3 regions of the Bacillus sp. CZDM1 genome follow, and region 1 is predicted to be linked to each of the others. Evidence: riboswitches for the same ligand, from Rfam matches in the RefSeq annotation. Region 1 holds a riboswitch; each other region holds the start of a gene.
The links. A riboswitch is a leader RNA that binds a small molecule or an ion and turns the genes downstream of it on or off. The one in region 1 is predicted to bind thiamine pyrophosphate.
Positions count from the first base shown of each region.

Region 2: linked by a shared signal. The riboswitch ahead of tenA (thiaminase II) and the one ahead of thiC (phosphomethylpyrimidine synthase ThiC) in region 1 are both predicted to bind thiamine pyrophosphate.
Region 3: linked by a shared signal. The riboswitch ahead of thiW (energy coupling factor transporter S component ThiW) and the one ahead of thiC (phosphomethylpyrimidine synthase ThiC) in region 1 are both predicted to bind thiamine pyrophosphate.

Region 1 covers NZ_JBUESO010000014.1:70,300-78,645, forward strand. Annotated here, with positions in the region: gene bioA (adenosylmethionine--8-amino-7-oxononanoate transaminase) at 1-357, opposite strand, end outside; gene bioD (dethiobiotin synthase) at 354-1,046, opposite strand; TPP riboswitch at 1,256-1,367, shown strand; gene thiC (phosphomethylpyrimidine synthase ThiC) at 1,498-3,273, shown strand; gene ACY3XC_RS23995 (thiamine phosphate synthase) at 3,397-3,981, opposite strand; gene thiH (2-iminoacetate synthase ThiH) at 3,990-5,144, opposite strand; gene ACY3XC_RS24005 (thiazole synthase) at 5,151-5,933, opposite strand; gene thiF (sulfur carrier protein ThiS adenylyltransferase ThiF) at 5,948-6,751, opposite strand; gene thiS (sulfur carrier protein ThiS) at 6,757-6,951, opposite strand; gene ACY3XC_RS24020 (glycoside hydrolase family 16 protein) at 7,351-8,241, shown strand.
Region 2 covers NZ_JBUESO010000002.1:492,980-501,325, forward strand. Annotated here, with positions in the region: gene ACY3XC_RS06910 (hypothetical protein) at 64-498, opposite strand; gene ACY3XC_RS06915 (HAD-IA family hydrolase) at 720-1,304, shown strand; gene ACY3XC_RS06920 (universal stress protein) at 1,351-1,788, opposite strand; gene tenA (thiaminase II) at 1,915-2,601, opposite strand; TPP riboswitch at 2,709-2,812, opposite strand; gene sstT (serine/threonine transporter SstT) at 2,957-4,195, opposite strand; gene ACY3XC_RS06935 (hypothetical protein) at 4,642-4,947, shown strand; gene ACY3XC_RS06940 (acyltransferase family protein) at 5,023-6,807, opposite strand; gene ACY3XC_RS06945 (DUF6199 family natural product biosynthesis protein) at 7,063-7,260, opposite strand; gene ACY3XC_RS06950 (FtsZ/tubulin family protein) at 7,474-8,346, opposite strand, start outside.
Region 3 covers NZ_JBUESO010000002.1:541,851-550,196, reverse strand. Annotated here, with positions in the region: gene thiD (bifunctional hydroxymethylpyrimidine kinase/phosphomethylpyrimidine kinase) at 1-680, shown strand, start outside; gene thiE (thiamine phosphate synthase) at 691-1,350, shown strand; TPP riboswitch at 1,375-1,480, shown strand; gene thiW (energy coupling factor transporter S component ThiW) at 1,561-2,070, shown strand; gene ACY3XC_RS07160 (LuxE/PaaK family acyltransferase) at 2,094-3,179, shown strand; gene ACY3XC_RS07155 (acyl-CoA reductase) at 3,176-4,624, shown strand; gene ACY3XC_RS07150 (ABC transporter ATP-binding protein) at 4,636-5,376, shown strand; gene ACY3XC_RS07145 (ABC transporter permease) at 5,373-6,122, shown strand; gene ACY3XC_RS07140 (ABC transporter substrate-binding protein) at 6,139-7,155, shown strand; gene ACY3XC_RS07135 (3-oxoacyl-ACP reductase) at 7,170-7,940, shown strand; gene ACY3XC_RS07130 (FadR/GntR family transcriptional regulator) at 8,270-8,346, shown strand, end outside.

The DNA of each region.
Region 1 (8,346 bases):
AGATGATCCGTTATCGGCAAAAAATACTTTCGTTAAACCATCCGGAGTTAGTTGTACTAGTTTTTCAGCAAGCAGAATGGCTGGTTCATGTGTAAAGTTTGCAAAGATTACTTGTTCCAATTGAAAAGCTTGATTGGCTAAAGCTTTGCTAATTCGCTCATTGGCATGTCCGAATAAATTTACCCACCAGGAAGAAACCGCATCTAAATACCTTTTTTCATTTTCATCATACAAGTAAATCCCTTTCCCGCTTTTAATGACAATGGGCGGAAGGTCTTCATAATCCTTCATTTGTGAACAAGGGTGCCAAACATGATTTAAATCTCTCTTTTGTAAGTTTGAAAGTATAGAAGTCATATACTGGATAACCTTTCAAGAAACTCGGTATTTGGTAGTTGAATATTTTTTAAATCAGAAAGAACGTCTAACTTGGGTATGACGAGAGTTGGCAGGTCTGTATTTTGTTGTATCGTCCTGATGTTATTTTTCTCAAGCTCAGTCCCTTTATCCCCATTAAATACGATCCCTACAATGGGAATCTCCCATATTTTAAGAGCTTCAAGAGATAGGAATGTATGATTAATCGTCCCTAACTTTGTACGGGTAACCAATACTACAGGTAACTGAGATTGTTTAATAAGCTTGAGGAAATGATAGTTACCTTGTTCGTTCAAAGGCACATATAATCCACCTGCACCTTCACTAATCACATGATCATACATGGTCATTAATTTTGTGATATGCTGCAGAATGACTGCTTCATCGATTACTGCTCCTTCTAACATGGCGGCATAATGGGGAGAGGCAGGCTTTTTAAAAGAATAACTATTCAAATGTTCCTCGACTAAAACTTCTTCACTGAATGACTTATAAAATTCCGTGTCACCATAAAAATGCTTAGTATTTTCTACCATGATTCCAGTTTGAATGGGCTTGTAGGGTATGGCTGTCACTCCTTTCGTTTGAAAATACCGCATGAAGTAAGCGGTTACCAATGTTTTTCCTACATCTGTATCTGTACCCACAATCCAAAAATGATTTGTCATAAGATTCACCCCTATATGTTAACCAATATAGAAAATAGGTTAACATATGAAAAGTGAGCCTGTAAATGATTTTGTGTCCTGGGGGACGGTTCTGATGGCTTTTTTCCTCTTTGGGATTTTTCGTTACTAAAAAAGAATAAGAAAAATTTCACTTCCATCATTTAGAAACATGTGGTAATCTTTACTAGAAAGTTGAATATCGTGTTCTAGTAGTCTACTAGGGGGGTCCAATGGCTTGGACTGAGAGAAGAAGGCAAATTTCTTCGACCCTTTGAACCTGATCTGGGTGATACCAGCGTAGGGAAGTAGTGTCAAAGTTATGTGCTTCATTGTACAGGTTTTGGCTACTTTTTTATGGCAGTTTCAGGTTCTGAATTTCATTCAGGGCCTTTTTTATTGTCTAAAACTACGTTGTAACTCTTCATCCGCACACAAAAAAGGAGGAAGTTACATGCAAAAGCAAGAAGAAATGAAAATGGATTTAAAATCACAGTTTACAGGAAGTAAAAAGGTATATGTACAAGGATCTAGGCCTGATATTCAGGTGCCGATGCGAGAAATTTGCTTAGGTTCTACCGTTAATACCTTTGGTGAGGAAGAAAACGAACCAGTACGAGTGTACGACACAAGTGGTCCTTATACGGACTCAACCTACACCGTTGATATTAGAAAAGGGCTGCCTGCAGTCCGTAAGACTTGGATAGAAGAACGTAAAGATGTAGAAAGCTATGAGGGCAGAGATATTAGGCCAGAAGATAATGGCTTCAGTGCTGAAGATCCACGTGCAAACTTAGAATGGTTTCCGAATGTTAACAAAAGCCCATTACGTGCAAAAAAAGGCCGCAATGTAACACAAATGCACTATGCGAGAAAGGGTATGATCACTCAGGAGATGGAGTATATTGCCATTCGTGAGAAAATGGATCCTTCTTTTGTACGAGATGAGGTGGCAAAAGGGAGAGCAATTATTCCAGCAAATATAAATCATCCAGAATGTGAGCCCATGATTATCGGGCGGAATTTCCATGTGAAAATAAATGCGAATATCGGAAATTCTGCCGTATCTTCTTCTATTGAGCAAGAGGTTGAAAAAATGACTTGGGCAACTCGCTGGGGTACTGATACGATAATGGATTTATCTACAGGGAAAAATATCCATACGACAAGGGAATGGATTATTAGAAATTCACCAGTACCAGTGGGAACCGTGCCCATTTATCAAGCACTTGAAAAGGTAAATGGGGTGGCAGAGGACTTAACCTGGGATGTGTACCGCGATACATTAATTGAGCAGGCAGAACAAGGTGTTGATTACTTCACGATTCACGCAGGGGTGTTATTGCGCTATATTCCAATGACCGCAAAGCGTACTACAGGTATTGTCTCACGTGGTGGTTCCATCCTTGCTCAATGGTGCTTAGCTCACCATAAGGAAAACTTCTTGTATACACATTTTGAAGAAATATGTGAGATTTTAAAAGAGTATGATATATCTGTTTCTCTTGGGGACGGCCTAAGACCTGGGTCCATTGCGGATGCAAATGACGAAGCGCAGTTTGCTGAGCTTGAAACATTAGGGGAATTAACAGATATTGCGTGGAAGCATGATGTACAGGTAATGATTGAAGGCCCAGGACATGTCCCTATGCATATGATAAAAGAAAATGTGGATAAGCAGATGGAAATTTGTAAAGAAGCACCCTTTTATACATTAGGTCCATTAACGACAGATATTGCTCCTGGATACGATCATATTACATCGGCAATTGGTGCAGCCATGATTGGCTGGTTCGGTACAGCCATGCTGTGTTACGTAACGCCGAAGGAGCATCTGGGATTACCCAACAAGGATGATGTACGTGAAGGGGTGATTACCTATAAAATTGCTGCACACGCTGCTGATTTAGCAAAGGGTCATCCTGGGGCACAGATCCGTGATAATGCCTTATCGAAGGCACGCTTTGAATTCCGTTGGAACGACCAATTTAATTTATCACTTGATCCAGAAAGGGCACGAGAGTACCACGATGAGACGCTTCCAGCTGAAGGAGCTAAAACAGCACATTTCTGTTCGATGTGCGGTCCGAAGTTCTGCTCCATGAGAATTTCCCATGACATTCGAAATATGGCGAATGAAAAGGGTGATTCCGAAGAACGTTTAATTGCTGAAGGTATGAAGGAAAAAGCGAAGGAATTTGTCAAGGATGGATCGAAAATCTATCGATAAATGTACCTTGGGGATGGTTCTTGAGGTCACGTTCAAATATGTCCAGGAGAAACGTCCCCATGGTCCCAACGGGTATTAGGGTTTCCAAAGAAAGCACTTGAATTCAAGTGCTTTCTTTTATTTTCAAATGCTAAAATGCTTTGCCAGTTCAACAGGATGAGGACTGGTCATTGCTTCAGACATAATACAAAAACCCGCCGCACCTGCTGCTCGTATTTCTTTAACGTGGGTTCTTTTGATTCCGCCAATGGCGTATACCGGAATACTGACCGAATCGCATACCCCTTTCAGGAAGGGGAGTCCTCTCGGAGGCACTCCCTTTTTACTATCTGTTGAAAAAATATGACCCGCAATTAAAATGTCAGCACCTAAGGATACAGCCTCTTTTGCTTCCTCTACTGAATGGACAGATGCACCAATCACGCTAAATGAACACAAATCACGTTGGTATTTTCTTAAATTTGACATGGATAAATGAATATTGGTTAGTCCCAATTCAGCTGCTGCAGAAATATTTTGATTGATGATCAATGGGACATCGTGATACTGACAAATTTCGTTTATTTGAAAGGCTAAAGCTTCAAATTCATGAAGCTCTAAGTCTTTTTCCCTTAGCATGATGGCATGAGGCTTTCCCTTTGCTAATTGCTGAATTCTCTCGAGAAAATTCTCCTGACAAAGCCTTCGATTGGTAATATAAATGAGCATGGGTTCACCTAAACCCTTATATAGTCTGTATAGACCGGCTGCAGACCTTTCTGGACAATCATGTCGTGAACTTCCTTAACGGTTCTTTCATCAGAAATTTCAAACTGCTGGTCGCCTTTTTGTTCTTCTACATGACCGCCCACGCCAACATTCACACCTGCCGACATTTTCGTCGCCACCATGCCGGCAGTATGGTCACGGAATCCCGGTCTTTCCCGGGTGGAAATCGTAATTCCCGCAAATGGCATAAACAGGCGGTAAGCCAGCATCACTTGTAAAAGCTGTTTTTCGTGGACGTCCTTTGAATTATTATCCGCATTGTTAATGTATGGACGTAACCGTGGAACGGAGAAGCCGATTTCAGCATGCGGATATTTTTGTTGAATTAATTTTGCGTGCAATCCAGCCGCGAAGGCATCTTTACGAAAATCATCTAATCCTAGCAATGCCCCGAAAGAAACCCCGCGCATTCCTCCTAATAAAGCCCGCTCCTGTGCATGAAAACGGTAGGGGAAAATTCGTTTCGATCCCCATAAATGAACCTGCTCATATTTATCGGGATTATAGGTTTCCTGATAAACGGACACAAAATCAGCGCCGCATTCCCTTAGAAACGCGTATTCGTCTACGTTTAGAGGATAGATTTCAATTCCAACCGTTTTAAAATACTTGACTGCCAGTTTAATCATTTTCCCGATATACTCAACATCTGATTTATACCGGGATTCACCGGTAAGGAGTAAAATCTCTTCTAAACCTGTAGCAGCAATCGCTTTTAATTCATCCTCTGCCTCATTGGGGTTTAGAACGGCACGCTGAATTTTATTGGTTGCTTTAAACCCGCAATAGACACATTCATTTTCACAATAATTCGCAATATATAAAGGTGTAAAAAGGGTGATGCTGTTCCCGAAGTGCTTCTTTGTTTTCTCCATGCCTTTTTGAGCCATCTCTTCTAAATATGGCAGCGCGGCAGGGGAAAGAATGACTCCAAAGTCCTCCAAAGTTAAATGCTCCTTGCTTAAGGCTCTCTCAACATCATGTCCTGTGTAAAGATTATAATTATATTTTTCTACCGTTTTTAACACCATGTCCATTAAATCAGATTGTATGATTTCCATACCTTCCTGATACTGCATATGATCAACTTTTTTTCTTCCCATCTCGTATTAATCCTCCAAAAATCCTGTTAATGGACTAGATGCTTCCGCTTTATAATCAAGTACTCTTCCTAAACCGGCTAAATAGGCTTCACGGCCAGCTATTATCGCGTGTTTAAAAGCACTTGCCATCATGGATACATTGTTTGCTGTCGCAACGGCCGTATTACACATGACCGCCGCAGCCCCCATTTCCATTGCTTCACATGCTTGAGACGGGCGTCCGATACCGGCATCGACAATAATAGGTAAGTCGATTTCATCAACTAAAATCTGAATGAACTCCTTTGTACATAGGCCTTTGTTGCTTCCAATCGGAGCACCTAAAGGCATGACCGCACTAGCCCCTGCATGGACGAGGGCTCTTGCCGCATATAGATCCGGGTACATATAAGGCATCACAATAAATCCTTCTTTGGCCAGCAATTCGGTTGCTTTAACCGTTTCTTGATTATCAGGCAGTAAGTATTTCGAATCAGAAATTACTTCCAATTTGATAAAATCCCCGCAGCCGAGTTCCCTTGAAAGACGGGCGATTCTTACAGCTTCCTCTGCTGTTCTAGCACCGGAAGTATTCGGAAGCAGCGTAATATTGTTTGGAATATAGTCGACGATATTTTCTTCGCCGCCTGTATTCGCTCTTCTTAGGGCGAGAGTGACAATTTCAACTTCTCCATATTCAATAACGGCTTTCATAAAATCGAGTGAAAATTTACCTGACCCCAGAATAAAACGAGATTGAAACGCGTGTCCGCCAATCGTTAATTGATCTTTTACTAATGTCTCTTTCATGTTAAAAATCCTCCTTATACTTCTTCTTGTCCTAATAATAATCGTAGAATCATATTCGCTTGATGGCCGGCGCAAATTTGCACTCTTGGTGCCATTAAACCTCTGCCGATTCTTGCTTCATTTTCTAAATCTCCACAAAGATATAATTGTTTCATCGGCCTCCTTGTCTGGATTAAATTAGAGCTATCATAGCCTGCCATACCGGACCCGGATACGATTTTACAATCGGGGAGCTGCTCCAATGCCGTATTAACCAGCATTGCTTTGGCATTCGGTTTGTCAAAGGCTTCACAAATGACATCATAGCCTTCAAACAGTTCCTTAACATTTTCCTCTGAAATTCTAGCGATTCTTGTCTCGACTGTAATAAATGGATTAATCTCTTCTATCTGCTCTTTAAGAGCGGTTGTCTTTGGCATTCCTAGATGTCTTATGTAATAGCTTTGCCGGTTAAGATTACTAGGCTCCACAATATCAAAATCAACTAGGAACAGATGGCCAACGCCAATTCTCGCCAGCATGATTGCAATATTAGATCCAAGACCGCCTAACCCTGCGATGGCCACTTTTCCTTCTTTTACCTTCTGGTGGACGTATGGAGTATGCCTCGCCATCATCAAGCTTTCTAATTCTTCTTCTTCTGGCATGATGCCTTTTCGAATAATAGAGAGAATATCATGTTCATCTAAGGGTGAATCATGTTCAATTTGAAATCCGTTTAAAATAACAATATCATCAGGATTTCCTATACTTTCTCTTACTTGGAAGGCCGTCTGAAAAGTTGTTTCCTGTTTCTTGCCATTGATGATTATTTTCATGATGGTCAACCTCCTCCAACAAATCTAACAATTTCTAAAGTATCCTCTTCTTTAAGAATTAAATTCTTATATTCTGCTTTAGGAACAATCTTTCTATTGCATTCAACTGCAACTTTTGTTAAATCAAAGTTTTTTAATGTTAAATATTCATATAAAGTTTGATCCTTCTCTACTGGTTCAATAGTCCCATTTACCTTCACTTTTTCCACTTCCTTTCTCAATTTTTCACAAAAAAAAGCACAAAAAAGGTAACACCCTTTCGGTGGTGCTCCCCATTTTGTGCTTCGTTTTATTAAATATTTAACAGAATTATATAATAACTTTGTAACTAAGTCTATAAGAGATTTGAAAAAGTTTCAATGGGGAGGGTTCTTGTGGTCTGCGTAAACCATAAAAGACCATGAGAACCGTCCCCAAGGTACACTTTCCCTAGGGGACATGAATATTCTCCTTACCGACATCATATATATTACCAACTTCTATAAAATCCAAAATATTGGCTTTTAGTTAACTTTTGTATTATATTATAAATAAGTAGTTCTTTATTTAGAACGAGTAGTGCGTTAAAACAATCAAAATTTGGAGAAAGAAGTCGATTTATGAAAAAATTTTATAAATTTCTTTTTATCCTTTTATCGCTTTCGATTTTATCCCTACTATATTTCCATTACCTTACATCTACAAAAGAAGACATAACCATTCAACCTCATGAAGATCCGATTACTCAAGATATTATACAAACAAATCTGCCAAGGGATGATGAAGGTGATTGTGTGGAAGACGCTATTTACAAAGAAACGAATGCTAATCTAAATGGGTGGGTTTTAATTTGGCAGGATGAATTTGAAAGTAACTGCCTGGATTCCAGCAAGTGGAATATAGAAGACTGGGCAGCTGAGAAAAATAATGAACTCCAATACTATTCTCCCAATAATGTAAAGGTTGAGGATGGCGTGTTAAAGTTAATCAGCAAAAAGGAACAATTTAAAGGGAAGGATTACACATCAGGGGCAGTACATACCCAAGGAAAATTTAATTTTTTATATGGAAAAGCAGAAATGAGGGCTAAGGTTCCTGCTGGACAAGGGATGTTTCCAGCTTTTTGGATGATGACAGATAAGGAAAATACATGGCTTCCAGAAATCGATATTTTGGAAATGCTTGGTCACCAGCCGGATCAAGTTTGGATGGTTTCACATTGGTTAGGTGAGGATGGAAAGTTAAAAAGTGTTTCTGACACCTTTAAAGGTCCAGACTTCTCCAAAGATTTTCATACTTTTGGTATCGAATGGACTCCAGCTTCGATTACGTGGTTTATCGACGGTATGGAGAGATTCACAATAAGCAGGAACATTCCAAGTGAAGAAATGTATTTATATCTAAATACGGCGGTTGGGGGTAATTGGCCAGGGGCTCCAGACCAAACGACGGTATTTCCTGTCAGTTTTGAAATAGACTATGTAAGGGTTTATCAGGGAAATGGAGAGTGAGGGTAATTTTTTTTGGACCGCTTGTTCGTTTTTTCGAACAAAATGTGAATTAAAGCACAAAAAATTCCCGGACTCTTTATTATCCTTCACAAAATCCTTTCATGA
Region 2 (8,346 bases), on a different contig from region 1:
TTTGAATCAATTATCATTTTTTGACAATGGTACGAAAAAGCATCTTTCCGTCCCTCAGCTCTATTAAATGTTCGTTAATTGACCGTTTATTAGCGCTTTATCTAATTCTCTTACTTGATCATAAGACTGTAAGAGATCCTCCGGGACCAATTTTCTCCCATAAATCCAAGCATTCATCTCTATTTGAGTTTTTAACTTTGCTATTTCATCGTCTTCACCATACTTGAGAGTCTTAAGATCATGTTTATTTTTCTTAAAATCCAAGTAATAACCAATTACATGATACAGAATTATTTTCACAAGATTTTCATCTGTCTCTTTCATTCTGATTTTGCTAATATACCCGTTAACTTGAAGGTAATTAAATTTAATCGTATTGGTTGAAACGTTGTAACTCATAGGTACAGGTAGTTTATTATTAATTTCATAGTCTATCTCTAAATGGTGCATATTTAATGTATCTTCAATGATTTTCTCGATGTTCCAGATTTTAAGCATGTTATGTACACTTCCCTTTAAGAACTACTTCATCGTATTTTGAATTTTCTCTATACTTATCAATCTTACACATAATTTTTAAATCTTTAAAGCAATTAATCAAATTTTAATAGAGATAGAATAAAACGATTCACTCCTAGGTGTCAAATTGGAATTATCGATAAAATCATGATACAGTAATATTTTTGAAAGTGTTTAGGATTAGACGATTGGAGTGAAGGATGAAATTGAATATATTATGGGATTTTGATGGAACACTTTTTGATACATATCCAGCACTGGTTGAGGGTTTTATAGAACTAAGTCAGCAGGACCTTGAAGCTGTTGAAGTTTTAAAATGGCTAAAGATAGATTCTTTAACTGCCTTTAAACATTATGGGATTGATGAGGATAAACGAGCAGAATATAAGCGTATTGATAAACAGTACTCAAAAGAACACAGTAAGCCTTTTGAGCATTTAGAGGAAGTTTTATCAGCCGCTGATAACAATATTATTGTGACCCATCGTGATATGGAATCTACGATCTATCTTCTGGAGAAATATCACTTAACCCGCTACTTTAAAGAAATTGTCTCCGTTGAAGAACAAGGATTTGACAGAAAACCTCACCCTTCTTCTTACGAATATGTCTTGAAAAATCATCAAATTGATTTGGTAGTTGGAGATAGGGAATTAGATTTACTTCCGGCAAGAAAATTAGGGATTAAAACAGTTGCCTTTCAAAATCAAAACATCGAAGCTGATGTTCATTTAGAAACCTACGAGGATTTTATTGCTTCTATCCTCAATAAAAAAAGCTTGTAGAATGGTCTCATCGACTTTTCTACAAGCTTTTTTTTATAATAGTGATTTATTTTACAATAAACACTGGGCATGGTGCCTTTTGTACGACATAATGGCTGACGCTTCCCAAGAATAGTTCCTTCAGTCCACTTAAACCTCTGCTTCCCATTACGACAAGATCGGCATCATTTTGCTTTACAAACTCAACAATCATTACTCCAGGATTACCTTCCATTACCACTGATTTTGTCTTATTCGGCAGCGATTGAATTTCTTCGTCAATTTCTTTACGTATGGCATTAACTTCCTCACGCTGCGAGTCCTGGATTGCCTCAAATGCATAACCATATGTGTAAACCATTGGTCTTACAGGCTGTGTGACCATAAAAACTACTAATTCAATTTTCATATCTTGTTTTGCCAGATTCATTGCCATTTTCAATGCTTTTTTACTTAAATCAGAATGGTCATATGCTACTACGATTCTTGAATAATCCGTTAACATTACTCTCATCCTCTCAAGAATAATAACTTTATTTCCTACTTTTATTATACGTCTGTCATTTTTATTTGTGGTGCCGAGATAGTGACAACTTTGTTCCAATTAAATAAAAAATCTCTGTACAGGACATTATTTCACCGATTCCATCATTTTCACTGGCCATTCTTCAAGTTTATAGGCCATGTCCCAAAACATATATTCAAGCTGACAACTGATTAAGAAATGTTCCTTCATCTTTTCCTTTTCCCTCTCTGTTGCTCCCTTTGCCCACTCATCTAGACGGGCACAAAACTTAATGGTTATCGAATCGGTAATAGTACCATAAAAACTGATCCATTCATAAAAAGGGTGTGAAGGATCTGGATTCACCTCAGTTAATAATTTCTTCCCAATTTCCCAATACGTCCACGGACACGGCAATAACACTGCAAGAATTTCCCCTAATGTTCCTTCGTGTGCAACTGTTAGCATATGACGGATATACTGATGTGCTGATGGAGATAATGGAAATCCGTGTAATTCCTCGTAAGGAACACCCGCTACTTGGCAAAAGTTATTATGTGGATGGATTTCACTGTTTAAGATAAAAGAAATCTGCTTATTAAACATCTCCATTTCTTCACGACTCTCACATTTGGAGACTGCAATTCCATAGATTCGTATAAAAGAATTCAAATATTCAAAGTCCTGTTTCACATAATGAATCAATTGCTCGCTTTTTAATTCCCCCTTGGCAATTCCCTGAACAAAAGGATGGTCAAAAATCGCTTGAAAGATTGGATTTGCTTCTTTTCTTAATTCTGCTGAAAAACTCATAATATTATCCCCCTTATTGGTTTAACAGAGAAGACACGAAAGGGCGGCTGAAGATCAAAACACGAAAAAACCGCCCCAAAAATGGAGCGGCTGAATAATGATTTATCCAAACACAGACTCCACTTTCCTACGCTAGTATGAACTAGATCAGGTTCAAAGGGTCCAAGATAACTCTTGTCTCAGCCACAAATCGGCTCCCCTAGTGGTCTTCCTATTAATTTAATTTTCACTCTACACTCAGTTTTCAGTAAAGTCAATCAATTTACATCTAAGCTTAAAAGATAATCCACTTTATCCATAAAAAAATCCCTTCTGTGAGACAGGTTCCTGCCTGTCTGCACAAAAGGGATAATCATTATGCTACTTTTTTGATATCTACTCTTTTGCCTTCTTTAAGCTTTTTCTTATAATCAGCTGTTGCTGTGAAAAGAACGTCTGTAGAGGAGTTAAGTGCTGTTTCAAAAGAATCTTGTAAAACTCCGATGATAAAGCCTACTCCCACTACCTGCATCGCAACATCATTGGAGATTCCAAATAAGCTACATGCTAAAGGAATCAATAATAGTGAGCCGCCCGCAACACCTGAAGCACCGCAAGCAGCTACAGCAGCTAATACGCTTAGGATAATGGCTGTAGGAATGTCCACATGAATACCTAGTGTATGAACAGCAGCTAGTGTTAAAACAGAAATCGTAACGGCAGCACCAGCCATATTGACTGTTGCACCTAATGGAATGGATACGGAATAAGTATCTTTATCTAAATCTAGTTTTTCACACAATTTCATATTTACCGGAATGTTGGCCGCAGAGCTGCGTGTGAAGAATGCAGTAATTCCACTTTCCTTTACACACTTGAATACAAGCGGGTATGGGTTCTGACGGACATTCACAAATACGATGAGCGGATTGACAACGAACGCTACAAAGAGCATACATCCAATCAAAACAACAAGTAATTTTCCATAGCTTAATAGAGACTCGAGTCCGTTTGTTGTAATGGAATCAATCACTAGACCCATGATTCCTAATGGTGCAAGCTTGATAACCCATGTAACCATTTTGGATACGGCATCTGAAAAATTAGAAATCATTGTTTTTGTCGAATCAGGAGCATTTTTTAAAGCTAAACCAAGGACGATTGCCCATGCTAAAATACCGATATAATTTGCATTTGCAATGGCATTAACTGGGTTATCAACAACATTCAGCAGTAAAGTTTTGAGAACTTCTACCACACCGCCCGGAGCCACCAAATCCTCGGCACCCTTCGTAAGTGTGATATTAACAGGGAAAATAAAGCTTACAACAACCGCAATTAATCCAGCTAGAAACGTTCCTAATAGATATAGGGAAATTATCGATTTCATATTCGTTTGCTGACCACTCTTATGCTGAGCAATAGCAGACATTACCAGGAAGAGTACCAATACTGGTGCAATAGCTTTTAAAGCACCAACAAATAATGAGCCTAAAATGACTACTGGTTTTGCCACTTCTGGAATCGCAACCGCCAGGATAATACCAATCAATAAACCAATAGATATTTGTTTTACCAGACTAATTTGATTCCACTTTTTTAATAAATTTTTCATAGATGTACCCCTCCATCTCGTATTAGACCACTTATCACCGTTACAAAGTACCCATCAGTGAGCTGACAATTCGCCCATCTATTTATAACAATTTAAGGTATCCTCTTCCCCTCTTGGAAATTATAAATTCTAACAAATAGAATTATAATGAATATTTAGATATATTACAATAGCTAATTTGTAAGATTAGTATAACAAGTGTAACGTCAAAAATCAATAAAATGTGAATATTAACTATTATTTTTGATATATCGTTCGTTTTTTAATGTATGTAAGCATTTCATAAACTTTTAATGTTCGTTTTTAACAAATGCACCAACTATCTATCACCCTGTGTTGCCATATTATAGAAATTATTTTGGGAATAGGTAGAAAGTCTAGAGGAAAATGGGAGGATTTACTTTCTCCCCCCATCTCATAAAATACATAAAGGAGGTTAAGTTAAAATGATAAAAAGAGTCATCGTCCTTGCCATTCTTATAACCATATTATTCGTATTATTTATAGTAAAATCCCAAACCAGCCCAGTGATCAATCAAAGCAATGATTCCTCTGAATACAAAATAGTTGATTATAAAATTACGGAAATTATCGACAATCAATACTACGGAAAGAGTGAAGATGGAACCAAGATTGTTTTTTCAGCTGAAATCATTGATTCAAGTGTAAAAATAACAGTTGATGATATGGTCACTGTGTATTTTGAAAAAGATAATGTAGGTAAAGGATTAGTAAAAGTCGAAAAGAAATAGGAATTTTTCCATCAAAAAGAACCTCAGCTTCAGTTCTGAGGTTCTTTTTGATGTTAATACTTGGACGTATTATGGTTACTCTTCCATTTGTTCGACTAGTAGGTTAGCGTATGTTTCTCCGCCTGTTCTCGTTAAATGAACGCCATCCTGTGCAAAATACTCTGGATGACCCTCACTGGCACTATACCAATCTACGAGAACAGTATTGGGTACACTTTTAACAACTTCTTCTAAGGTTTGGTTCACGTTCGTTTCCCATGGCCTAGGTACGCGGCAATTTACTAAATATACTTTTTTATTTTCCAGATCTTTGATTAAATTTACTAAGTCTGTTTTAACAAAAGACCCATTGGTGCCAAGCTGGATAAATACATACTCCCCTAATTGCCCACTTCCCGCAAGCATTCTAATCACCTCCGGCACCTCTGACATTTGCCGGCCGACACGGTAATCAATTGTCGCTTCGGGGTAATGTTTTTTAAAGTATGGAGCGACATCATGAAGAATCGAGTCTCCAATAACCGTAATGATCTTCAAATCAGGCTCTGGTTTCGTTATTTCCTCTTCAGGCACAGGAACTTTGGCTGGATCTTCGTTAAATTTTATTTCTTTGAATGCTTCTATTATTAAGGCTTCTTGATACGGAACCACGACAGTTGTTTTCGAAGCAAATACCACACATATTCCTACAAATGATGCAATCAATGCAGCACAGCTTCCTAAAACGATCCTTTGATGATTGATTGGCAGACCTTTTAAACCTGTAAGAAGCGTTTTTAACTTCCCCTCCCGAATCGGTACTTCCACAAATCGATAGGATAACTCTGATAGTATCAATGTGAAAAATATCTGTAAGATGATTCTCCAAAGGTTTAATCCATCTGTATTCACAATCGGTGTTGTTAAGATAATAATCGGGTAATGCCACAAATAAATGCCATAGGATCGAACCCCCATCCATTGGAGAGGCTTTACACTGAGCCATTTTGCGAGCTTACTAGCTGGATGAGCTAATGCCGCTACTTCTAAAGTGGTAATGATTGATAAAAGTAGCATGCCGCCCTGATAATGAAACGGGTCAAATTGCGATGTAATCACAAATAGTGTGATAATCAGCAATAAACTTGTTATTCCTACAATCTCAAGAACGATACTAGCATGCCTTGGTAAAGTTTTAGATAATCTCTGGCTTGGCCAAACGAAAGCAAGTGCTGCTCCTAGAAGAAGTGAAAAAGCTCTTGTGTCTGTTCCATAATAGACACGGGAAGGATCCTCTCCAGGTATATAAAGGAATGCCATTAACCAAGCTGAAATGACGCCCCCGGCCAGTACAGCCAGCACACGAAACCTTTTCTTTTTTATAAAAGTAGAACCAAGAATCATCAGCAGCGGCCATATTAGATAAAATTGCTCCTCAATGGCCAGAGACCATAGATGAGTAAAGGGTGATGCAGGACCGAAGCTATCAAAATAGGAAACTTCATGAAAGATGTACCACCAATTTGTCATATAAAGAAGCGAAGGCAAAAAATCTGAACGTAATTTGTCGAACGAAGGATGATTCGAAAATATCACCCATAAGGTAACGGTAAAAATCATCACCAATACGGCAGGAGCCAGTCTGCGAAAACGTCGAATCATAAAGCGAAGGTAGTCAATTTTATTCGTTTTATTCCATTCATCAATAAGAATGTCTGTGATCAAGTAACCTGACAAAACAAAGAAAACCGTTACACCTGAAAACCCGCCCTGAAACCAAGGGATATTGAGATGGTATAGAATAACACCCATGACAGCAACAGCTCTAAGTCCATCAATCCCCGGCATATATCTGCGTTTATTGTTGCTTGAGATTGACATTGCATCCTCTCCAAATTCATTTTAGAAAAAAGATGGGTATACGTTGAAAAACATGTACATTTTCTATTCCGCCTTAAGGGTCGATTACTATTAATGAGTATGCTTTTAAGTAAAAGTCTATGAATTTTAAGCATGGGCTATAGGAACATTTCTCACACTTTTATACAGTTCGGGAAAATGGCACTAAAAAAATGAACAAGACCCCTGTGCTAATAAGCCCGGAGGTCTTTCTTTTTTACTAAGAGGTAAAAATGGTTAAAGGAAAGCGACAATAACCGAACAGAAACCGACAACCGTAATAATGATACCGCCAAACATGGTTGACAAACTATACAACCTGGAAGGCTCTGTGCCATCATTGGATTTCCACCTTTCGGTCAATAACCAAAAAAGTGAAGGTTCAATAACCATACTAACACCTATAATGATTAGAAATATTCCAAGCGCTAACAATTATTACTTCCCCCTTTATCTCCCTCATACTAAAACATACGCCAAAACAAGTTGTTACGTTCATCTCTTTATAAAAAGAGAAAAAGGCACCAATCAATAAATTGACTGGTGCCTGACATCAAATTTTTGAAAATCTACCACATTTTAAATGCTTAATATTTATATTTAAAAAATATCTTTCGGCGACTGTCTTGTGATTCTTTTGACTCATGGTTATTTCTTTTGGTACTTATTTAATTTGGAAGTGATCGATACTGGCTTTCTTTCCTGTTTGATCAGTTTTAAGTTGGAGGCCCAACGGATTCCAGACTCGTAATTTTGAGTATTTTCCTTTTTTACAAGGTCCTGTAAGCGTTCTTTATTCTTTTCTATTGATTCCTCTACGGCGAGCATCCGGCGAGTTGGGAAGGATAGTCCAGCAAGTATAGTTGTGATGGTAGGGTCGGATTCCGAGATATAGGTTCCTTCAAATAATTGCAGCGGTTCCCCCACTCTTTCAAAGATGGACGGTACATTTATCAGCTTTGAAATACTCTCTGGCCCTTCATAGATTAGCCCAGCACGAATGACTCCTTGTGATTCAACAGGGCAGAAAATTGAATTCTCCCATGAAACCTGTACTTTCTTTGATACCTCCGAGGTATTTTTCGCTTCCGTAATGGGAGCGGAAGAAATAATCGTAACACCTCTGGATCCAAGGATATTCATTAAGTCTGTTTCATCAAAATTGCCAAAGAAGGAACTCTTCTTCGTTATTTTCAGAAGATGGTTAATAGACTCTATAGCTTGAAGATTAGCAGAAAGGTAAATTTCGTGTTTACTGGATTGTGGTTTCAATTTACGCATTTGATCGTTATCGACGAGGAATACAGAAGAAATGCCTTCGATATTGGAAAGTTCCTCGATGCACTCCGCGGTATTAATGCGATTTCCCGCTAATACATTCCGTTCAGGGATAACCGCTATCGCTCCCACTTTGATACCAGGCAGCTGATCGATTAACAGATCAATTAACATCGGACTCATACCTGAACCCGTGCCCCCGTCTGTTGAAAAAGCCACTAATAGAAGCTTGATGTTTTTAAA
Region 3 (8,346 bases), on a different contig from region 1:
ATACGTTAGGGGTCCAAGCTGTCTTTCCGATGACACCTGAGGCAGTCATTCAACAAATACAATCGATTGGGGAAGATATTGGTACGGATGCTCTTAAAACAGGAATGCTGTTTAACGCTGAAATCATTAAAGCTGTTTCAGAAAAAATCAACTACTATAAGTGGAATAATGTAGTGGTGGATCCTGTTATGATTGCGAAGGGCGGCGCGTCGCTGCTACAAATCGAGGCCATTTCGGCCTTGAAACAATATTTGTTACCACTTGCGATGGTGATTACACCGAATATTCCTGAGGCAGAAGTTCTGACCGATCTTTCCATTCGTACCGAGGAAGATAAGAGAGAAGCGGCTCAAAAACTTTATAATCTAGGGGTTAAGAATGTGGTTATCAAAGGCGGGCATGATGAAGACCAGAACGAATCGACTGATTTATTGTTTGATGGAAAGAATTTTACAACGTTTACAAGTACAAGAGTGAAAACAAAGAACACACACGGTACAGGCTGCACTTTCTCAGCGGCTGTCACAGCAGAACTTGCCAAAGGTTTACCTGTTGGTGAAGCGGTTTCGAAGGCGAAGAATTTTATCCAGGCAGCGATTGAAGATCAACTTCAAATTGGTCAGGGTCATGGACCAACCAATCACTGGGCATATCGAAAAAGAAATGAAATGAATAGGTAGGAGAGCAGCCATGATGATTAACAATCAGGAATCCATCAGAGAAGCATTGAAGGTTTACTTTATAATGGGAAGTCCAAATTGCAAAGGCAAACCAGCCCAAGTTTTAAAAGAAGCGATTGAAGGTGGAATTACACTTTTTCAGTTCCGCGAGAAGGGGATTGGTGCGTTAACGGATGCTTCAAAATATGAACTGGCCAAAGAACTGCAGCACATCTGCAAAGAGCACCAAATTCCTTTCATTATTAATGATGATATCGAATTGGCCATTACGTTGAATGCGGACGGAGTGCATATTGGTCAAGAAGATGAAGATGTTGTGAATGTTAGAAAGAAAATTGGCGATAAAATCATTGGTGTTTCCGTCCATAGCTATGAAGAGGCGATGGCCGCATTAGGAGGGGGTGCCGATTATTTTGGAATCGGTCCTGTTTATCCGACGAAAACAAAGGAAGATGCCAAACCCTCAAACGGAACGAAGCTAATCCAAGAATTGCGAATGAAAGAAGTAACCATTCCGATAGTTGGAATTGGCGGAATAACGGCGGAAAATGCCGGGGCTGTTATCAAAGCAGGTGCCGATGGTGTATCGGTTATTACTGCGATCAGCCATGCGGATGGTGTAACAGAAGCGGCTAAAGCCTTAAGGAAAAACGTATTAGAAAGTTTATAGGTAAGTATTTTATTAACCATTACATACCTGCACTGGGGGAGCCGGAATTGGCTGAGATTAGACAGAATCGTCTTAAACCCCTGAACCTGATCTGGATTGCACTAGCGGAGGGAAGTGAAGGATACATGATTACCGCCATTTTGCCGGTAATGGTATATCTATGAACCTGACTTCCCCCATTGATATTAAAAACTTGGAGGGATTTTTTTTATGAGAAAAACACATAAACTCACTTTAACCGCGATGTTGATTGCGATTGGAACACTTTCTAGTAATGTCTTATTTATACCGATTGGCTTCACAAAAGTGTTTCCGATTCAGCATTTCTTGAATGTTTTGTCTGCCGTTCTATTAGGCCCGATTTATGCAGTCGCACAGGCATTAGGTGTCTCAATCTTACGAAATATTATGGGAACTGGATCAATCTTTGCTTTCCCAGGCAGTATGGTTGGTGCCTTATTGGCTGGGCTCCTCTTTATGAAAACCAAAAAGATCTACATGGCATTTTTCGGTGAGGTCATCGGTACGGGCATCATTGGAGCCATGCTAGCCTATCCGATTGCCACACTCCTACTAGGTCAAAACGCAACAGTATTTGGATTTATTCCGTTATTTATTTTTAGCTCGATTGCGGGTGCACTCATTGGCTGGATGATTCTTTCGATCTTCTTAAAGAAGAAGGTTGCCATCTTTACACAAAATGGAACGTCAGTGAAATAATCTACTGGAAAGGAATTACCTATATGGAACAGCAGCAAATCATCAACGATTTACTTTCGATTCTTCAATCAGACTCGCTTGGAGATGAAGATTTTAATCAAATGGCTTTACAGAGCTTTGCCTACCAATATACCAATAACCTTCCATTTCGGAAATTCTGTCAGCAAAAAGGGAAAACCCTTCGCACGGTTAAATCATGGAGGGATATTCCAGCAGTGCCGATTAATGCTTTCAAAGAAGTTCCGCTTAGCTGCATACCACCTGAAGAGGCTGAACGCTTTTTTATGACGAGTGGCACCACAAAAGGCGTAAAAGGGAAGCATTTTCATCCTACGCTCCAAGTATGGAATGCTTCGATGAGACTGAATTTTAAAAAACGTTTTATGTACGGGATGGAGAAATTTCGCATGGGTATTCTGTTCCCAACCGAAGAAGAAATGCCAAACTCTTCATTAGCGCGGTACTTAGCCCTAGCAAAACAGGAGTTTGGAACAGCACAGAGTCAGTATCTATTAACGGAAAATGGGATTAACCTTACTCTGCTCATACAAGAATTGGAGCAGGCGGAGCGATCAGGTGAGCCGTATGCTTTATTAGGAGCGTCGTATAGTTTTGTTCATCTGCTTGAGGAACTAGAAAAACAGGGACGCCATTTTCAATTGCCGCCGGGAAGCAGGGTTTTAGATACAGGTGGATTTAAAAATCAATCAAAAGAATGGGACTTAGATGACTTTTATCATCAGATTTCGAGTTTACTAGGAGTACCTAGGATCGATTGTATCAATATGTATGGCATGACCGAATTAAGTTCACAGCTGTATGATTCAGGAAATGAACACGTTCCTTCAATTAAATCGGGTCCTCATTGGCTGAAAACGAGAATTATTCATCCGTTAACGGGGGAGGAAGTGAGCGAGGGGGAGCGTGGAGTGATCGTGCACTGTGATCTTGCCAACTTCAATTCTGTCACGACGATTTTGACTGAAGACGTAGGAATGAAAGTAAAGGATGGATTTCTTCTCTTAGGCAGAGCGCAGGGAACAGAAGCGAAGGGCTGTTCCATTGCCGTAGAGGAATTTATCCAAGCAGCGAAGGGACCATTGCGATGAGAGAAAGAGTCGGATATCTTCCTGATATCGGGGAAGAAGTGATTGCAACTAAAATTCTCATTTTTAAGGGAAAGAATCAGCAGCTTGAAGTGGAAGCGCCCCTTCTGTCTACCTCTCAAATGCAAAAAGTTGCGAAAAAGGTTAAAAAAGCAAGTGAAGAAGTACTGAAATCGATGACCATCACTGAGATTATTTCGATCATTGACCAGGCTGTCGAAGTCATGCTAGACAGGAATTCACCTTTCAGAAAAAAAGCAGAACAGCTGTTACCGATTGTTACAGGTTACGATGAAGAAATGATCCGACTTGGTTTCACTTCCTTTTTGAAGAAATTTCGAAAGCAGGAGCTGCAGCGTTTCGTTGTCGAGGACTTAGGTAATCCCTTGCTGCTGGATGATTTTCAGCCTCGGGTAAAAAGAGGATTTTCCAAAGCTGTTGGGCCTGATTTAATCCTCCATATTTGGGCTGGAAATGTACCGGCACTCCCGTTGTGGAGTCTGATTTCGGGTTTATTGGTGAAGTCAGGTAACATTGGCAAGGTATCAAGCTCTGAGCCGTTGTTTGCAGGTTGGTTTGCTCAGTTACTGGTCGAAATTGCTCCTCAATTAGCTGATTGCTTCGCCGTTGTTTGGTGGAAGGGAGGAGACGAGGACATAGAAAAGGAGATGTTCGCGTTACCAGATGTAGTGGTCGGTTATGGAAGTAATGATTCATTGGAATCGATGAGTCGAAGAATTCCTGCCTCCACTCGCTTTCTTCCCTTCGGTCATAAAGTGAGTTTTGGAATCATCGGCAGCACAGCCCTTGATTCACGAAAGGCTTTAACGACGGCTCATCATGCAGCATTCGATATCATACAATTTGACCAGCAGGGCTGTTATTCTCCCCATATTTTCTATGTGCAAAAAGGGGGGAATGTCTCACCTGCTGAGTTTGCCCAGTATATGGCTCATGAACTTGAAAGCTTTGAAAAGAGATACCCAAGGCGGACTCTTGCATTAGAAGAAATGACAGCTGTAACGCAATGGCGTAATCAAGAAGAAATAACGGCCTTTACAAGTCCCAATAAAGTAGTCTTTGGGCAAATGGACCATCATTGGACTGTTGTTTATGAAGAGAATGCACCTTTCACTCCCACCTGCTTGAACCGTGCCGTGAAGGTCATTGCTTTTAATGAAATAGAAGAGATTATGACGAGCATCAAGCCCTATCGCCAGTTTCTTCAGACGGTTGGTGTGGCAGCTGCACCGAAAGAACTTTTTCGCTGGGCTCGAGAGTTAGGGAAGTCTGGTGTCACTAGGATCAGTGCATTGGGAAAGATGACTTCTCCTGAGCCAGGCTGGCATCACGACGGCCGTTTTAATTTACTTGATCTTGTTCAAATCGTTGATATTGAGCAGTCAGCAGAAGAGTATGCGGAAAATTTTGCTCCATATATCGATTAGGAGGGTGTGCAATGAGTTTCTTGCGTTTACAGGATGTTCACTACAGCTATGGAAACAAGCACTTGATTGTCGATGCTGTAAATTTAGAGTTAGAAAAAGGCAAGTTTCATAGTTTACTGGGGAAAAGCGGCTGTGGTAAAACGACTTTATTAAAGCTGGCTGCTGGTTTATTGGTCCCTGACAAGGGTTCCATTCAATTACAAGGTATGCCGATCAAGCCTTCAGAAAAAATAGGATTTGTCTTTCAATCCCCAACGCTATTGGAATGGAAAACAGTCATCGAAAATGTCCTTTTACCTGTCTCTCTTAAACGCAAAGTGACAAAAGAGGATGTTGAAGCAGCGGAAACACTTTTAGCGTTAATGGGTCTTTCTAATTATAAAAAGGAATTTCCAACTATGCTCTCTGGCGGGCAGCAGAGTCGTGTTTCCATTGCCAGAGCGCTGATTCAAACCCCGTCCATGCTATATTTGGACGAGCCGTTTTCAGCTCTTGACGCTATTACAAGAGAAGAGCTTCAAAATGATCTCCTGCGGCTTTGTGAACTCCATCAAATGACTGTGTTATTTGTTACTCATGATATTTCAGAAGCGGTCTATTTGTCGGACCGGATTGCGGTGATGGATAAAGGAAGAATTATTTATGATTTGTCAGTCGATTTACAAGGACGTCAAGATGCTGAAATTAGATATTCTCAACCTTTTAATCAATTATGCTTGCAGATTCGTACGGCCATTAGTGGGGGAAAATGATGAAAAAAGTACCGATTTATTCCTGTTTATTATTCATCTTGATTCTATTCATTTGGGAAGGAATTGCTTCGCAAATGAATGAACTGATCCTTCCAGCCCCGTCTGTTGTTGTCACCACGCTTCTAGAAGGATTAAAAAGTGGTTATTATACCCCGCATCTGATTCGAACAAGTCTTGAGATTGTCATAGGATTGTTTCTTGGGAGTTGTTTGGGAATGGTCGCTGGGATTTTGATGGGGGAGGTCGAGTTCCTCCGCAAGCTATTATTTCCCTATGTGATTGCTAGTCAAGCTGTTCCGAAGCTTGCCCTCGCACCACTATTTATTCTTTGGTTTGGTTTTGGGATGACGTCAAAGGTCGTAATCACAGCTTTAATATGTTTTTTCCCGTTAATGGAAAATACCGTCACAGCAATTCAATACACCGATCGACAAAAAATTGAGCTGTTTCGGGTGCTTGGCGCAAACAGATGGCAAATCCTATTTAAACTAAAAATACCGGCTGGATTGCCGAGTATCATTGCTGGTTTTCGTGTTGCAGCTATTCTTGCTGTGGTTGGTGCCGTAGTTGGTGAATTTATCGGCGGCAGTGAGGGATTAGGTGCCTTAATTATCGCTTCACAAGGGATGATGGACACACCCTTGATGTTTTCGGTATTGATATTGGTCACCATCCTTGGAACTTTTCTTTATCAAATCACTTATTTAATCGAACAAAGATTATTGAGATATAAAAAACAATCATAGGAGGGGAGTTTTTCAAATGAAATTAAAAGCAATGATTACTGTCGCAGCCATTATTCCACTATTGATGCTGGTTGGTTGTGCGTCAAAAAATACTGACAAGCAAGCCGCTAAAAAAACACAATTAGATAACGTAACAGTGGCAAGCTGGAGCCAGCCGATTTCAGAACAAACGAATTTGCTTGTTAATGAGGAGAAAGACTTCTTTAAGGATCAGGGGTTGAAGGTTGAATTCATCCCAGGTGCCGGAGGAGGAGACGCGATCAAAAATATACTTTCAGGACAGGCCGATATTGCTTTCACAGATCCAGGGTCGCTCTATTTTGCATTAAATCAAGGGGCAAAATTAAAGGTTATTTACAATATTTATCCGCAAAATGTATTTAATGTTGTTTCTTTAAAGGGAAGCAATATCCTGAAACCAGAGGATCTTAAGGGGAAAAAGATTGGCGTCTACAGCCTTTCAAGCGGGACAAGACAAAATCTGCTTGTGCTGTTAAACCAAGCTGGTCTTTCCGAAAAGGATGTCACGATTGTTGAGACGGGTCTATTGAATTTTGCTCCGCTGATCCAAGGTCAGGTTGATGCTACAGCTGCAACCGACACTGGCTTGGTGACCGCAAAGGAAAAGGGTCTTGTCGATGTAAATGTAATGGAAGTAAAAGATTATCTGAATGTCCCTAGTGATATCTTTGTAGTAACGGAACAAACGTACAACGAGAAAAAGGACCTGCTGAAAAAGTTTGTAGAAGGCTATCAAACGAGTGCAGAGTGGATGATCGACCAGCCAGAGGATGCGGCTGAGTTAGCCGTTAAATATGCCATTGATGGCAAGGATAAAAACCATAATTTAGAAATCATCCAACTACGAAACCAAGCTAGTATATCAGAGGCAACCAGCGTAAGAGGTTTGGGCGCTTTAGAAGCAGAAGTGTTACAGCAGGGTGCTGATACATATAAAACGCTGGGACTAATACAAAAGGATTTACAAATGGCAGATGTGATCGTTGAAGACTTCATCCCTAAACAGAAATAGGAGGCAGGCCGTATATGAGGAAATTTGATCATAAAACCGTCTTGGTAACAGGTTCGAGCAGGGGGATCGGTGCTGCCATCGCTAGAGGTTTTGCCGCAGAAGGAGCAACCGTTATTGTGAATTACCTTCAAAATCAGCAAGCTGCAGAAAAAACCGTTGCCTCCTGCCTTGAGCTTGGCGGTGATGCTTGGGCGATTCAGGCAGATGTAACGTCTGAGTCTGCTGTTAAAGGGATGATGGAGGAAATTGAGCTTGAAGTTGGCAAATTAGATGTAATCGTAAATAATGCCTTTAAACCATATGTGTTTAATCCGGATAAGCGAAAAATGTTCTCGCAACTAAAATGGGATGATTATCAAGAACAAATCGATGGAGCACTAAAGGCTGCCTACTATGTATGCCAGGAAGGTATCCCTTTGATGAAAAAACAAACAAGAGGCAGTATTGTTAATATCGTGACCAACTTGGTGGAACGGCCAATCGTTCCTTATCATGACTATACTACGGCTAAATCAGCATTAATTGGGTTTAGCCGAAATTTAGCAGTTGAATTAGGTGCCTTTGGAATCAGAGTTAATTGTATTGCACCTGGAATCGTGTATCCAACCGATGCAAGCCGTGAAACAAAGGAAGAAGTAAAGGAAATGATCATTGCGCAAACCCCGCTAAGAAGAATCGCTACTCCTAGCGATATCGTTGGTCCCGTACTGTTCTTAGCATCCGAATGGAGTTCATTTATGACAGGACAAACACTGTTTGTCGATGGCGGGTTGGTCATGAGTTAGTGGGATTTTGTGCCTGTCACCAACTCAAGGGTGGGTCTGCACACGCCCAAACAGAAAGGGGGTGATGCTGGATGACAGTTTTAACTAATAATAGACCTTCTGCTCTTCTATATTGAACTGAGTGTCTCTGCCTTATGTATATTACGCTTAACCCTTGCCCCATACAGCAAGGGTTTTTACCTATAATTGGAGCTTTGGCACCAGCAAAGTCTGTCGGATTTTGACCAAAAGATAGAATTGACTTATTTAAATATTCAGAATAAACTTAACCTATCCGATAGGTTGACAGTCATAGAGCATGAAAATCTAATTCTTAGAAGGTGACAGTCATGAAGAGTATTAAAAAGGTGTCAATGCATGAGATGATCGCGGCTGAAATCAAAAGATATATTCGCGAGCATCAATT